Regions from separate parts of the Cupriavidus sp. KK10 genome, predicted to be linked through region 2. Evidence: predicted binding sites of a transcription regulator. Region 2 holds the regulator's gene; the other holds the start of a gene.
The links. Region 2 encodes sigma-54, which starts transcription at its own class of promoters, with help from an activator protein. Its sites were predicted from a motif close to TGGCANGNAANCTGCTTT; they were not measured.

Region 1 (7,610 bases), 3.1 Mb from region 2:
AGGCTTCCTGGGCGCCGCCTTCAGCCACCAGCGTGCCCAGCCCGCCCAGGACCCTGCCCAGCCAGTCCTTCACTTCGCCCTGCGTTGCATGCAACAGAAAATAGTCCATCTCTCTGCCTCAAGCCGTTGGCCATGCCTGCCGGCACGGCCGGCGGCTATTTTGAGAAACCCGGCAAAGTCGGGTCCGCGTATTCGCCCAGCACATACCAGCCCCATACATTGGGGTTGCCGCTAGTGCGGCCGTCGGCACCAACCGCTTGCGCCGCCGGCGCGCCCTTGGCCAGCGGCTTCACCAGGCGCGGCGTGACGACGATCATCAGCTCACGGTCTTCCTGGTGGAAATTCAGGTTCTTGAAGAAGGCGCCGATCACCGGCAGGTCGCCCAGCACCGGCACCTTGTTGACGTTGCTGACGGTGTTGCGGCTGACCAGCCCGCCGATCACGAAGCTCTCGCCGTCACCCAGCTCCACCGTGGTGTCGGCGCGCCGCGTGACGATGGCGGGCACCACCGCGCCATTGATCGAGATGCCGCGCGAGGGGTCGAGGTCGCTTGCCTCCGGTGCCACCTTCAGCGCGATGCGGTCGGCCGACAGCACCGTGGGCGACACCGTCAGCCCGATGCCGAACGGCTTGAACTGGATCGTGGTCGTGCCCAGCGCCTGCGGCACCGGGATCGGGATCTCGCCGCCGGCCAGGAAGCTGGCGCTCTGGCCAGACAGCGCCACCAGGCTGGGCTCGGCCAGCACGCGCACCAGACCGTTGGCCTCCAGCAGGCTGATATTGGCGAAGATGCCGTGCGTCAGCGACGCGGCCACCAGGTTGAAGGCATTGCTCATCGGCGACGCGATGTCGGCACTGAAACTGCCCGGCGCGCCGCCGCTGCCGGGCGTAAAGGTGAACTTGTTCAGCGTCGATGGCGAGAACGTGCCGAAGGCAAAGCCGGAGTTGTTGCGGAAGAAGTTGATGCCGACTTCCTTGAGCACGGTCTTGCTGATCTCCACCACCTTGACGTCGACCTGCACGGTGCCGGAGAGCGGCACGGTCGAGCGGTCCACCACCAGGCCGGGCTTGCCATCGCTCTTGCCGTTGGTGGCCGCGCGCGCAGCGGCCTGCGCGCGCGCCGCGGCATAGGCATCGGGCGACTGCCCGGTGATGGTGGTACCGGCCGCGGAATAGCCGAGCTTCGCGCCATCGGCATCGGCATCGGGCGCGATGGCATCGACCTGCACGTTGTAAGTCAGAGGCTCGGCGCCGCCGCGCGTCCACACCATCACGTCGGTCACACCGGGTTGCTTGGCCACCAGCAGCACGCTGGGGGCACCGCGTGTGCGCAGCACCAGCGCATCGGCCACCGCCGGGTTGCCCACCGCCACGCGCTCCACCGGCTGCGCGCTGCGGATCTCCTTCTGCGCGCCGGCCAGCAGGCGCAACTGGCGTGCGTTCACGGCTTCCTGCGCCTGTGCGCGCGGCGCCAGTGCGCACCACGCGGTAGTGGCCAGCATCGCGGCCAGCGCGAGCTGCATCAGCCTGCGGCGCAGGGCCGCCGAATGGGGGTACTTCCGGGCCTGGTACTTCCGGGCCTGGTTCTTCTGGATATGCATAAGGTCGGCGCCCACGTTCTTATTCGATCTCGCGCTTGCCCGCGCGGATCACTTCCACGCCTGCGCTTTGTCTTGCCAGGGCTGGCGCGGGCGGCGCGGCAACCTGCAACGGCCGCGGCACCGGGGCTGCCACCGGCGCGCGGGGGGCAGAGGCACCGGTGGTAGCAGCCAGGCCGGACAGCACCACGCCGGCCATGGCCTTGTCGGGGGCGGCGCGCGGCGCGTCGGCGGGAACGCCGGCGCGCGCGGCCAGCGCGGGCTGGGGTTCGGCAAACATGCCGTCGCTGGGCATGGCTTCATCCTGCGGATTGCGCAGCGCCAGCAGCAGGCGCCCGGACTGCTGCGCCATCGCCAGCCAGCTGACCTGCTCCAGCGGCACCGACAGCACCGCGGTCTTGGCGCCTTCCTGGCGCGCCATCATCTGCTCCGGCTTGGCGTTCTGCGGCCGGTTGACCGAGGCGACGCCATAGGCCAGCACGCGCAGGCGCGACAGCAGCATGCGCGCCTGGCTTTCCGGGATCTCCTGCTGGTCGCGGCGCAGCACCAGGAAGACATCGACATAGTCGCCCGGCTGCACCTGGTTGCCGACGCCGATGACTTCATCGACCGACACGGCCACCGCGCGTTCGCCCTCCCGCACCTGCGTGGCCAGGCCGGCCAGCAACTGGCTTTCGAGCACCGGCACGTTGGCACCCAGTGCCAGCAGCGGCACCTGCCCGGTCACGCGTGCCACCTCGCTGTAGGCGCCGGCGGGATCGATGGGCAGCATCTCTACCTTGAGCGCATCGGCGTCAAGCGGCTTGCCTGCTTCCGCCGCGCGCGTGGTCACCACCACCGGATGCAGCGGCCTGGCCGCATTCGACGCCGCGGGCACCTGGGCCGGCTGGCGGCCCACCTGCCACGCCAGCAGCGCAAGCAGCAGGGCCAGGCCGAGCAGCACCCCCGCCAGGAGTCGGATCTGCTTGCTGGTCATGCGGGATTCCTTGGGATGAGCATGGCGTGGGGGCGTCGCGGCATGGCGGCTCAGATATCAGGAGAAAGCTGGACCATGGCCGAGCCCGACAGCATCGCGGGGATCGGGACCATCGGCACGGCGGGGAGGATGTTGGTGGTGGGAAGGTTCAGCGTGACCTGCACGCAGACATCGGTGGAACCGGGCGCGCAGGGCACCGCCTGCGCAACGTTGCCGGGGGGCAGCAGATTCCTGATGGAGGTGGGAAGCGTGCCCCGCGCCATCGCTGCCGCGGCATCGACGCGCGCGCCCTGCGTGGCCGCGAGGCCTGAGCCGGAAACGCCCGCTGGATAGCGCAGCGCAGCGCGCGCGCCTTCCTCGGCGGCCAGCGTCAGCACCTGCTGCAGCGCCAGCATCACGCCGTAGTAAATGATGCCGATCACGATGGCGAGCAGCACCGGCGCCACGATCGCAAACTCGATCGCAGCGCTGCCGGCGCCGTGGCGGCGTCGGTTGATCCCCCTGTTGGCCCTTGCGTGCAGCAACATCTGAAACCCCGGTCCTTTGGTGTTCTTTCGCGCCGACCGGCGACGCAGCCTGCTTGCCCGTGGCCTGTCCGGCTATTGGCCCGCGGCCATCCAGACCAGCACGCCCACGGCCAGGTACGCGGCATATGGAATGCCGCGCGCCCGCGAAAACTGCGCCGTTGGAATGGGTCTGTCCTGGTGATGCAAGGCTTGCTCCGTAGCCGGCGTGCTGGCTGCCACGCGCAGGCGTGCCGCGGCCCGCTGCCGAAGCGCGGCCAGTACGCTGCTGTCCAGTGCCAGCGCCAGCAGCGCGTGCACCAGCCCGAGCAGGCTGCCGACGACCCATGCCACCACCAGTCCTTGCGGGCCGGTGAACAGGCCCACCACCGCCAGGAACTTGACGTCCCCTGCGGCCATGCGCCCGAGGGCGTACGCCGGCAGCGTGACGGCAAGACCCAGCCCCGCGCCGGTCAGACGCGCGGCCAGCGGCAGTTCCGTGGCCTGCCCGGCGAGCAGTGCAAGTCCGAGGACTAGCACGGCGGCCGCCAGCAAGGCGTTGGGAACGCGCCGGTAGGCAAGATCTGTGTAGAGGGTCGCCGCGCAGAGGAGCGCGGAAATCACGCCGGTCTTATGGTTTCGGCCTGCTCAATTGACGAACCATCCCGAAACCTTGACTGAGAGCCGGGTGAAGCTGGCGTTGAGTTCTGTGCCGAGTTGGCCGGCGCCGACTGCGATGGCCAAAGCGACGAGCCCGACGATCAAGCCATACTCGATAGCCGTCGCCCCGCGCTCATCTTTAATAAAGCGTGCAATGAGTCGTTTCATGTTGTCACTCCCGAGTGATCTAAGAAGCCGCGATCACGCTTCCCCCGTTCGATTATCACGGTGCTCTGTGGCCCGCTCTTTTATCGACATTTCACGCTTGCTGCGTTTTCTTTTTAAGATATGGAATGTCTCAACCATACCCCTCCTATGGGTGATAGCAATGACCCAAAGGGGTTAAGACATGCGTTTGAAACGACCCGGCACGCCCGGGTCACAGGTTGTCAAAGAACAGGCTTGCAGGCCGGGAACCGGCCTGCAAGCTGGCATTGCGGTCATTGCGGCCGCAATGCCAGCCAAAATAAAAAGATGCGCTGCGACGGGGTGATGAGCGACAGCGCACCGTGAAAACACCTAGCCGGTATGAGACATTTCAGCGCAGCAGGCCACCCACCAGCGGCAATTGCAGCGTCTTGACGTCGCCGCTGCCACCCTGGCTGTCTTGAGCGCCCTGCTTCAGCCCGCCGACCAGCCCGGTCACCGGCGCCAGCAGCGCGGTCACGGGACTGAGCGCGCCGCCCGCGGAGCCGCCCTCACCTCCGCCGGCGACCTTGGCCAGCGGCAGGTTGTTCACCACGCCGCCGAGCGGGTTGCCGCCATGGCCGCCATCGCCGCCGTACCCGCCGCCCGCGCCTGCCAGCGGCAGGTTGTTCAGCAGGCCACCAAGCGGGTTGCCGCCGCCCTGACCATTGCCGTTGAGGAGCGCGCCAGCGGCCGCGACCGTCTTGCCGGCCTCAGTCACCACGCCGCCCAGCGGCGAGACCACCGGCGCGTGGCTGTTGCTGATCATGCTGCCGCCGGCAGCCGCGGTATTGCCGACCTTGTAGAGCAGGCCGTTGGCCGGATCGCCCAGGTGCGTGACCGCGCCCAGGGTCTGCGTGCCGTCGGTGACCTTGCTGGTCAGCGGCACGATGACCTTGCTGACCGAATTCGTGACCTGCGCGACCGGGCCTTCGGACAGCACGCTGTGCACCTTGCCGCTGCTATCGTGCACCGCGATGCCCACGTGCCTGACCAGGCCGCCCACCGGCTCGGTCACCGGCGCCAGTGGTGCCAGCTTCTCGGTGCCCAGGCCGTATACCAGGTCGCCGCCGCTGATCAGCGTCTCGCCCACGTCGTGGACCACATTGCTGGTGCTGGCAACCGTCACGCCAACCGGGTTGTCGACCGAACCCATCTGCCCCAGCCCGTCGCGCACGCCCGCGCCGAGCGAGCCAACGGCCCTGCCGGCATTGATCACCACGTCGCCGGCGCCTTCGCGCGCCTTGGTGGGCAGCAACGGCAGCGGCGCTTCCTGGATGCTCTTGCCGACCTCGCTGATGGCATTGCCCGTGGCCACCACGGTATTGCCCGCGCCTTCGGTCACCTTGGCGGTGGGCGTGGTCTCGCCCGATGCGGACGGTCCCGGCGTGACCGGCGTGTCGATGTTGCTGTTCGGCCGCGGATTGGCGCCGCTGCCGCCACCGCTCGACGAACAGCCTGCCATCAGCAAGGCAATAGCGGCCACGCCGGCCGCGGCCAGTGAGGTCATGGAATGCTGCGACGGATGCTTGGTTTGCATTGTCCTTCTCCTGTCTTGTTGGCCACGGTGCTGCCGGCCGTCTTGTCTTATGTGCGCCGCATGGGATTGCCGACGAGCCTCCCCGGAGTCCCGCTTTGTTCCTCTGGCGGACCGCTCCGAACCGGCACGGCAAGACAGTGGAACGCGGGATCGTCGGCGCGTCTGGACAACAAATGGCAAGGCCCGTGCCAGCGGCGCCGGCGGTGCCGGCACGGAACCGGCCGCGGCGCTGCAAGCCTTGCCTGGCGCGGATTGCCGGGGTCCGGGGTAGCCACGTGCTGGGCCCAAACGCCGTTGCGGCGCGGGCCTGACGTGTTACGTGCTACGTAACGTGTTCCTGGAACACGGGAACACGGCGGCGCGGATGACCGTGGCGGGAGGGCGGTGGCAGCGCACGGCACGGCGCGCTTTCCTGGCTGGGTCGCCATCGCCGCATGGCCCGCCGTTCCGGCTGTTTTGTTCCCTGCAGACGCCACACGTTACGTAACGCGTAACGCGCAGCCGCCCCGACACCCCGTCCCCGGCGGCGCCGCAAGCGGTTCCCGCCACTCCCCTGGGAACCGCGCCCGGCAAGGCTTTGCGGGCACCACACCCGAATTCCGCAGGGTCCCTTCCGGGACGCGTCGCGGCGCTGGCATACCGATTGCGCCATATCCGTCACCGCCGCACGCAGAAAGCGAACGCGTTGCGCGGCCGAGCGATTTAAACGACGGGAATGAGGGAACAGAACATGCGCAAACAACAACTCGCCGTAACGGCACTCCTCGCAACCTTGCTGGCCCTGGGTGGCTGCGCCAGCGGCAGCGGATCGACCTCCATGGGCACCAGCGATACGGCGGGCACCAATGGCGGCACTAAGACTACGGGAACCGATGGCACTGGCGGCATGGGTGGCTCCGGCGGCAGCACCGACCTGGCCGGCGGCGGTACCGGTGGCACGGGCGGCGGCACGGGTGGTACCGGCGGCACCGGTGGAACGGGTGGCAACGGCGGCAACACTGGCGGCGGCGAAACGCCCACCTCGCTGACCCCGACCGCCACGGTCATCAACAATGCCGGCACGGTGCTGGGCAATACGGGCAGCACCGTCACCGACCTCGGCAACCAGCTCGGCAGCGCCAACCTGCCGCTGGTGCCGACGCAGACGCAAAGCGGCCTGGGCGGCGTGGTGGCCTCCACCGGCGATGCCGTGGGCGCGCTGGCCGCGGGCCTGCAAGCGGGCCTGGGCAGCATCCCCAATTCGACCAACCCGGTTGGCACCACGGTCGCCAGCACCGGCAATGTGGTCACCGAACTCGGCAAGGGAGTGTCCAGCGCCGGCACCGCTGTCAGCGGGCTGGGCACCGGCCAGCTCGCGCCGCTGGCGCCGCTGACTTCGCCGCTGGGCACGGTGGTGGACAAGCTGGGCGACACGGTGACCAGCACCGGCGGCACGCTGACCACGGTGCTGTCGACCGGCGCGGTCGAGCAAGTGACCACTACCACCAGCAAGCTGATCGTGCCGATCACTTCGCAGCTGACCGGCGCCACCCAGACGCTGGGCGCGGCCACGGGCCTGGGCGCTCCGACCGGCGGGCTGCTGGCGACCGTGGGCGGTGCGCTGGCCACGGCCGGCACCAAGCTGCAACAGACCAACACGCCGGTGGTCTCGGGCATCGGCGGCGTGGTGAACGCCACCGGCACGACCGTGGCATCGCTGGGCGGCGCAGTGAACGGGCCCGCCAGCGGCGGCGGCCTGGGCGCGCTGAGCCCGGTACTGGCACCGGTGACTGCGCTGGCCGGGGGGCTGACTGGCGGTGCAGGCGCCGGCGGCACGGGTTCGCCGCTGGCGCCTGTCACCAGCCTGGTCAGCACCATCACCGGCGGCCTTGGCAGTGCCACCGGCGGCAGCACCGGTTCGCCGCTGGCACCGGTCACCACCGCCGTCAGCGGCGTGGTGAATGGCGTGGTTGGCGGCGTCTCCGGCGCCGCGGCGGGCACGGGCACCACCAGCCCGCTGGCCCCCGTCACCAATGTTGTCGCCGCCGTGACCGGCGGCGCCACCTCCACCGCGGGCAGCACCACAAGCAAGGGTTCGACCACCGGCGCCACCGGCCCGATCGGCGGTCTGGTGGGCGGCCTGCTGGGCGGCCTGACCGGCGCGCTCG
Region 2 (7,610 bases):
CAGCAGCACCAGGGTCAGTTCCAGCGGAGAATGCATCAGGCGGTCTGGGTGACCGGCCAGGCGCGCGTCCGACCCGGCACGGGCACCCTGCCGGCAAAATACGGCGAGCACGGCAAGCACGACGTGCGCCATGGGTCGGGCCAGGCGCCATCGCATTCGTTGGTATACTTCGTCGCCATGATAGCCAATTTCGATGCGGATCGAGCACTCAGACTCGCCCGCGACACTCTCCAGACCGAAGCCGATGCGGTTTCCGCACTTTCCGGACGCCTGAACGGCGACTTTGCCCGTGCCGTGCTGCTGATCCTGCAATGCACCGGGCGCGTGGTCGTCTCGGGCATTGGCAAGTCCGGCCATATCGGACGCAAGGTCGCGGCCACGCTGGCCTCTACCGGCACGCCGGCGTTCTTTGTGCACCCGGCCGAAGCCAGCCACGGCGACCTGGGCATGGTCACGCGCGACGACGTGCTGATCGCCTTCTCCAATTCTGGCGAGACCGGCGAGCTGCTGTCGATCATCCCGATCGTCAAGCGCATCGGCGCGCGGCTGATCTCGGTCACCGGCAACCCCGACTCCAACCTGGCCAAGCTGGCCGACGTCCACCTGGACGCGGCGGTCGAGAAAGAAGCCTGCCCGCTGAACCTGGCGCCGACGGCCAGCACCACCGCGGCGCTGGCGCTCGGCGATGCACTGGCAGTGGCGGTGCTGGACGCGCGCGGCTTTGGCGAGGAAGACTTCGCCCGCTCGCACCCCGGCGGCGCGCTCGGGCGCAAGCTTCTGACCCATGTGCGCGACGTGATGCGCACCGGCAACGCCGTGCCCGAGGTGCGTGAGAACACGCCGCTGGCCCAGGCGCTGATGGAAATCACCCGCAAGGGCATGGCCATGACCGCCGTGGTGGATCCGGACGGACACGCCATCGGCGTCTTCACCGACGGCGACCTGCGCCGCCTGCTGGAAACCCCGCGCGACTGGAAGACCGTGCCCATCGGCGAGGTCATGCACCGCAACCCGCACGTGGTCAACGAGAACCAGCTCGCCGTCGAGGCGGTGCAGGTGATGGAAGCCAACCGCATCAACCAGCTGCTGGTGGTGGACGACGACGGCCGCCTGACCGGCGCGCTGCATATCCACGACCTGACCCGCGCCAAGGTCATCTGAGCGGGCGCGGGCCCGGCACAACCGGCACAACGCCAAGGACACCATGCAGGCACTCCTCGCCTCCCTCAGCGGCATCGTCATGCGGCTGCTGCCGCTGCTGCTGATGGCCTTCGTGGCGGGCAGCACGTTCTGGCTGGTCCAGATCAACTCCCCCAAGGAAGACCTGGCCGCGCAAAGCACCAAGAAGCATGAGCCTGATTACTTCATGGACCGCTTCTCGGCCACCGAGCTGGCGCCGGACGGCAGCACCAAGATCCGCTTCACCGGCGAGCGCATGGTCCATTTCGAGGACGACCAGACCTACGAAGTGACCCGGCCCGCCATGCGCGCGTACGAGCCGGACCGCCCGCCGGTCACCGCCCGCGCCGATATGGGCCGCATGAACGCCGAGGGCTCGGTGATCGACCTGTACGGCAACGGCTTCGTCATGCGCCAGCAGGGCGTGGACGTGTCCAAGGACCCGCAGCTGACCGCCGCATCCAGTTATTTCCAGCTGCTGATCAATGACGACATCGTCAAGACCGACAAGCCAGTCAAGCTGACGCGCGGCCCGTCGGTGATGACCGCCAACGGCCTGATCTTCAACAACGTCACGCGCGAAGTACAATTGCTCGGCAATGTACGCGGCACCATCATCACCGGGCCGTCCCCAGGCCGCGCGCCGGGGTCCTGAGCCCCGGCCCGGGGGCCGCACCAACCCGCACCAACATACCCAGACGCCCTCAAGCAACCCCTGCCAACATGACTGCTTCCCTGACGACATCGTCCCGTCGACGCACCGCCCCGGCTCTGCTCGCCCTGGCCATGGCCTTCGGCCTGCTGGCCCAGCCCGCCCTGGCCGAGCGAGCGGACCGCGACAAGCCGATGGTGCTGGAGGCGGACAACGCCAGCTACGACGACGTCAAGCAGATCTATACGCTGACCGGCAACGTGGTGCTAACCAAGGGCACCATGATCCTGAAGTCCGACGCCGCCGAACTGCGCACCGACCCCGAGGGCTACCAGTTCGCGGTAGCCACCGCCAAGCCGGGCAAGCAGGCCTACATCCGCCAGAAGCGCGAAGGCGTCGACGAATACATCGACGGCTGGGGCGACCGCATCGAGTACGACGGCAAGCAGGAGTACTCCAAGCTGATCGGCAATGCCCGCATGGCGCGCCTGCAGGGCGCCAAGCAGGTCGATGAGATCCGCGGCGCGGTGCTGACCTATGACAGCCGCAAGGAGTTCTACACGGCCGCCGGCGGCGGCAGTGGCGACGCCGCGGCCGCCAATCCGTCCGGTCGCGTGCGCGCGGTGTTGTCGCCGCGCCAGGACCAGAAGGCCGGCGCCACGGGCAATGGCGGCTCGCCGCTGGACCTGAAGACGGCGCCCGCGCCTGCCAACAAACCCTGACGCCTGGCGCCGGCTTGCCTGCCCGCGCCAGAAACGCCTGAACGCCAGACCGTGCCAATGACCGATACCGCAACCATCGCCGACAAGCCTTCCGTCGAAGCCTCCACCGTCCTTCCCGGCGGCAGCACGCTGGTCGTGCGCCACCTGAAGAAGCGCTATGGCTCGCGCACGGTGGTCAAGGACGTCTCGCTCGACGTGAAGAGCGGCGAGGTGGTCGGCCTGCTCGGGCCTAACGGCGCGGGCAAGACCACCTCGTTCTACATGATCGTGGGCCTGGTGGCGCTGGACGAAGGCGATATCGTGCTCGACGGCGACCACATCAGCGGCCTGCCGATCCACGAGCGCGCGCGCATGGGGCTGTCGTACCTGCCGCAGGAAGCCTCGGTGTTCCGCAAGCTCAACGTCGAAGAGAACATCCGCGCGGTGCTGGAGCTTCAGGTGAGCAACGGCAAGCCGCTGCCCAAGACCGAGATCGAGCGCCGCCTGGATTCGCTGCTCGACGACCTGCAGATCGCGCACCTGCGCAACAACCCGGCGCTGTCGCTATCGGGCGGCGAGCGCCGCCGTGTCGAAATCGCGCGCGCGCTGGCGTCGTCGCCGCGCTTCATCCTGCTGGACGAACCCTTCGCCGGCGTGGACCCGATCGCCGTGGGCGAGATCCAACGCATCGTCAGTTTCCTCAAGGCACGCAATATCGGCGTGCTGATCACCGACCACAACGTGCGCGAGACGCTCGGCATCTGCGACCACGCCTACATCATCAGCGAAGGCACGGTGCTGGCCGCGGGCCAGCCCGAGGAAATCATCGCCAATGACGCAGTGCGGCGCGTCTACCTGGGCGAGAACTTCCGCATGTGACTTAACGGCCTGCCCGCGAGCGGCAGGCCTCTTCGCGGGCGCGCGTGGGCCCTCCCACAGCCAGCGGCGATCGGACCGCATAAGCGATAGCAATTTCCGTTCCAACAACGGAAAGATGCGCATAGAATAGCTCGCATGAAACCGTCGCTACAGCTCCGTCTTTCCCAGCATCTGGCCCTGACCCCGCAACTGCAGCAGTCGATCCGGCTGCTGCAGCTCTCCACGCTGGAACTGCAGCAAGAGGTCGAACAGGCGCTGACGGAAAACCCGCTGCTCGAGCGCGAGAACGACTGGATCGAAAGCCCGCTGCGCGTGGCGGCCGACGGCTCGGTCAACCTGCAGAGCGCACCGGCGCCCGCCCCGGCTGAGCCCCAGGGCAATGGCGAGGCTCGCGCCGACGGCGCGGGTGACGACGACAGCTATGGCGACAGCGGCAACGGCGACGACTACGGCAGCGGCGACTGGAGCCTGGACGACTTTGCCCGCCGCCCCCAGGGCGACGAGGATGAAAAAACGCCGATGCAGCTGCGCGAGGCCGAGCCCACGCTGCGCGAGTACCTGATGGAGCAGCTCACGCCGCTGAAGATCTCGGCGCGCGACAAAGGCCTGGCCATCTTCCTGATCGAATCGCTCGACGACGATGGCTACCTGAGCGCATCGCTTGAGGAGATCTGCACGGAGTTGCCGGAAGAACTCGAGTTCGAGATCGACGAAGTCCACGCCATCCTCACGCTGCTGCAGAGTTTCGACCCGCCCGGCGTGGGTGCGCGCAACGCCGCCGAGTGCCTGGCCCTGCAGTTGCGACGCCTGACGCACCCGCAACGCGAACTGGCGCTGAACATCGTTAGCAATCACCTGGAGTTGCTCGCAGTACGCGACTACACGCGGCTGAAGAAGGCGCTGCAGGTAGATGAAGTGGCACTGAAGTCCGCACACGAACTGATCCGCTCGCTGGCGCCCTACCCCGGCCATGCGTACAGCCGCCCGGAAGCGGACTTTGTGGTGCCGGACGTGTTCGTGCGCAAGGGTGGCGGCGGCTGGATCGCGCAGCTCAATCCGGATGTGATGCCGAGGCTGCGCATCAACGATATGTATGCCCAAATCCTGCGTGGCGCGAAGGGTGAGTCCGGCACGGCCGGACTGCAGCAAAAGCTGCAAGAGGCGCGCTGGCTGATCAAGAACATCCAGCAAAGGTTCGACACAATCCTGCGTGTCTCGCAGGCCATTGTCGAGCGTCAAAAGAACTTTTTCAGTCACGGCGAAATCGCCATGCGCCCCTTGGTTTTGCGGGAGATTGCCGATACACTGGGTTTACACGAGTCAACCATCTCCCGGGTGACGACCAATAAATTCATGGCAACGCCGATGGGTACTTTCGAACTGAAGTACTTCTTCGGCAGCCACGTGTCCACCGAAACCGGTGGCGCGGCTTCATCAACGGCCATCCGCGCCTTGATCAAGCAACTGATAGGAGCCGAAGACCCGAGGAATCCCCTTTCCGACAGTCGCATTGCCGAACTGCTGGGTGAGCAAGGCTTTGTTGTTGCGCGCCGCACTGTTGCCAAGTATCGCGAAGCCCTGAAGATCCCCGCAGTCAATCTCCGCAAGTCTTTGTAGCCGAGCCCACCGCCTGCCTGGTGAGGCTCTTTCAGAAGGAGAAGCGCTATGAACTTCAAGATCAGTGGACACCACCTGGACATCACGCCCCCTCTGCGTGAGTACGTGGAAACGAAGCTGGAGCGAATCGTCAGGCATTTCGATCAGGTCATTGGCGTTAGCGTGCTGCTCTCTGTCGACAACCACAAGGAAAAGGACCGGCGTCAGTACGCGGAAATTAATCTACATCTCAAGGGCAAGGACATCTTTGTCGAGGCGCATCACGAAGACCTATATGCAGCGATCGACGCACTCGTCGACAAGCTGGACCGTCAGGTGATCCGCTACAAGGATCGCGTGCAAGGCCACGACCGCGAAGCGGTCAAGTACCAGATGGCCGCAGCGCAAATGCAGCAATGACCGTGCCCGGCAGCCCCGCAGCGGGCTGCTGAATCAGGATTGAACAGGCAAGCCGCGCCACGAAGCGCGGCTTTTTTGCGCCCTTGCGTTCCGGGTTGCCGCCGGCATGCCGCGCCCGCACTGGCGGTGCGGCCCGGCTGTGGCGCCGGAGCCAACGCTTTTCACCCGAATGGGCAAGAGTGTTCGCAAGCGCAGCGCCAAGGTGTATGCTGCGCCATACAAAGAGAGGGAATCCTGGCCGCGCCCCGCATCGGTGCGCCGGCTCCCGGCCCGGAGGCACGATTGCATCACCATGTATCGTTCTGCACCGGCTTGCCCCGCTGCGCTGCACAATACGGGGGTAGTCGCTGCTCTATAATGGGCCGGACGCCTCCGGCCAGGCCAACGGCAGCCCGGAGCCAGCCCACTGCCCCGCGGAACGATCTGCCCGCTAACTGAAATCCTGCGCATCGCCCATGAATCGTTTGGCCAAATTGCTGCCACCCGGCAACATCACCCTGGACGTCAGCGTCACCAGCAAGAAGCGTGTGTTCGAGCAGGCCGGGCTCCTCTTCGAGAACAACCATGGTGTGGCGCGCGCCATCGTGACGGACAACCTGTTCGCGCGCGAGTCGCTGGGATCCACCGGCCTGGGCGCCGGCGTGGCGATCCCGCACGGCCGCATCAAGGGCCTGAAGCAGCCGCTGGCCGCCTTCATGCGCCTGGCCGAGCCGATTCCGTTCGAATCGCCGGATGGCAAGCCGGTATCGCTGCTGATCTTCCTGCTGGTGCCCGAACAGGCTACGCAGCAGCACCTGGAAATCCTGTCAGAAATCGCGCAACTGCTTTCCGACCGCGACATGCGCGAAGGACTGGCCACGCTGCCGACGCCCGATGCCGTCCATCAGTTGCTGATCGCATGGCATCCCTGATCCCCTGATCCCCCAGGCGGGCCGGCACCAGACCGGGCAGGCGCCAGGCGCTTCGCAAACCGCCCCACCAGTCATACCGCATGGAACTCACCGGCGTCACCTCCCAGTCCATCTTCGACGACAACGCAGCCGACATCAAACTCTCGTGGGTGGCCGGCCTGGAAGGCGCGGACCGCGCCTTCGACGTGGAGTTCGCCCGCGAAGCCACCTCCGCCGCCGACCTGGTGGGCCACCTGAACCTGATCCACCCCAACCGCATCCAGGTGCTCGGCAAGCCCGAAATCACTTATTACCAGCGGCTGGACGATGAGACCCGCAAGCGCCAAATGGGCGAGCTGATCCTGTTGGAGCCGCCCTTCCTGGTGATCGCCGACGGCATGGAGCCGCCGCCCGACCTGGAACTGCGCTGCACGCGCTCGTCCACGCCGCTGTTCACCACGCCGGTGTCGTCGGCCGCGGTGATCGACCACTTGCGCCTGTACCTGTCGCGCATCTCCGCGCCGCGCGTGACCATGCACGGGGTCTTCCTCGACATCCTGGGCATGGGCGTGCTGATCATGGGCGAATCGGGCCTGGGCAAGAGCGAACTGGGCCTGGAACTGATCTCGCGCGGCCACGGGCTGGTGGCCGACGATGCCGTGGACTTCGTGCGCCTGGGGCCGGATTTTATCGAAGGCCGCTGCCCGCCGCTGCTGCAGAACCTGCTTGAAGTGCGCGGCCTGGGCCTGCTCGACATCAAGACCATCTTCGGTGAGACCGCGGTGCGGCGGAAGATGAAGATCAAACTGGTGGTGCAGTTGGTGCGCCGCAACGACGGCGAGTTCGAGCGGCTGCCGCTCGATTCGCAATACCTGGACGTGCTGGGCCTGCCGATCCACATGGTCAAGATCCAGGTGGCGGCCGGGCGCAACCTGGCCGTGCTGGTCGAGGCCGCGGTGCGCAACACCATCCTGCGCCTGCGCGGCATCGATACGCTGCGCGACTTCATGGACCGGCAGCGCGCCGCGATGCAGGCCGATGCGGTTTCGCGCGGCCAGGGCCGCCTGCTCTGAGCCCCAGCGTTTTCATTTGCTTACAACGGCGTTGACGCAGAACGTCAACGTTCTTCAGGCATGCTCCGTTTTGTGCTGTAATGGGCATCGCGCCCGTTACGGAAGCTGCAACGCCGGCAATGGCGCGCGGCCATGAAGTTTTCCACACCCAGGAGAGCAAGCATGAAGAAACTGATCGCGATGTGCGCGCTGGTCACCCCGATGATCGCCGCCAGCGCTT

Region 1: KB879_RS18605 (collagen-like triple helix repeat-containing protein) is a predicted target of sigma-54. The motif match lies at 5,637-5,654, and genes of this name have one in related genera.

What each region holds. Positions count from the first base shown of each region.
Region 1 is NZ_CP073677.1:3,982,602-3,990,211, reverse strand. Features, by position in the region: gene KB879_RS18635 (pilus assembly protein) at 1-109, opposite strand, end outside; gene KB879_RS18630 (type II and III secretion system protein family protein) at 156-1,601, opposite strand; gene cpaB (Flp pilus assembly protein CpaB) at 1,621-2,574, opposite strand; gene KB879_RS18620 (TadE/TadG family type IV pilus assembly protein) at 2,625-3,101, opposite strand; gene KB879_RS18615 (prepilin peptidase) at 3,174-3,701, opposite strand; gene KB879_RS18610 (Flp family type IVb pilin) at 3,726-3,905, opposite strand; gene KB879_RS18605 (collagen-like triple helix repeat-containing protein) at 4,276-5,463, opposite strand; gene KB879_RS18600 (collagen-like triple helix repeat-containing protein) at 6,194-7,610, shown strand, end outside.
Region 2 is NZ_CP073677.1:441,470-449,079, reverse strand. Features, by position in the region: gene KB879_RS02330 (monovalent cation:proton antiporter-2 (CPA2) family protein) at 1-36, opposite strand, end outside; gene KB879_RS02325 (SIS domain-containing protein) at 178-1,161, shown strand; gene lptC (LPS export ABC transporter periplasmic protein LptC) at 1,205-1,834, shown strand; gene lptA (lipopolysaccharide transport periplasmic protein LptA) at 1,903-2,553, shown strand; gene lptB (LPS export ABC transporter ATP-binding protein) at 2,611-3,411, shown strand; gene KB879_RS02305 (RNA polymerase factor sigma-54) at 3,547-5,028, shown strand; gene hpf (ribosome hibernation-promoting factor, HPF/YfiA family) at 5,077-5,427, shown strand; gene ptsN (PTS IIA-like nitrogen regulatory protein PtsN) at 5,883-6,338, shown strand; gene hprK (HPr(Ser) kinase/phosphatase) at 6,419-7,390, shown strand; gene KB879_RS02285 (PsiF family protein) at 7,553-7,610, shown strand, end outside.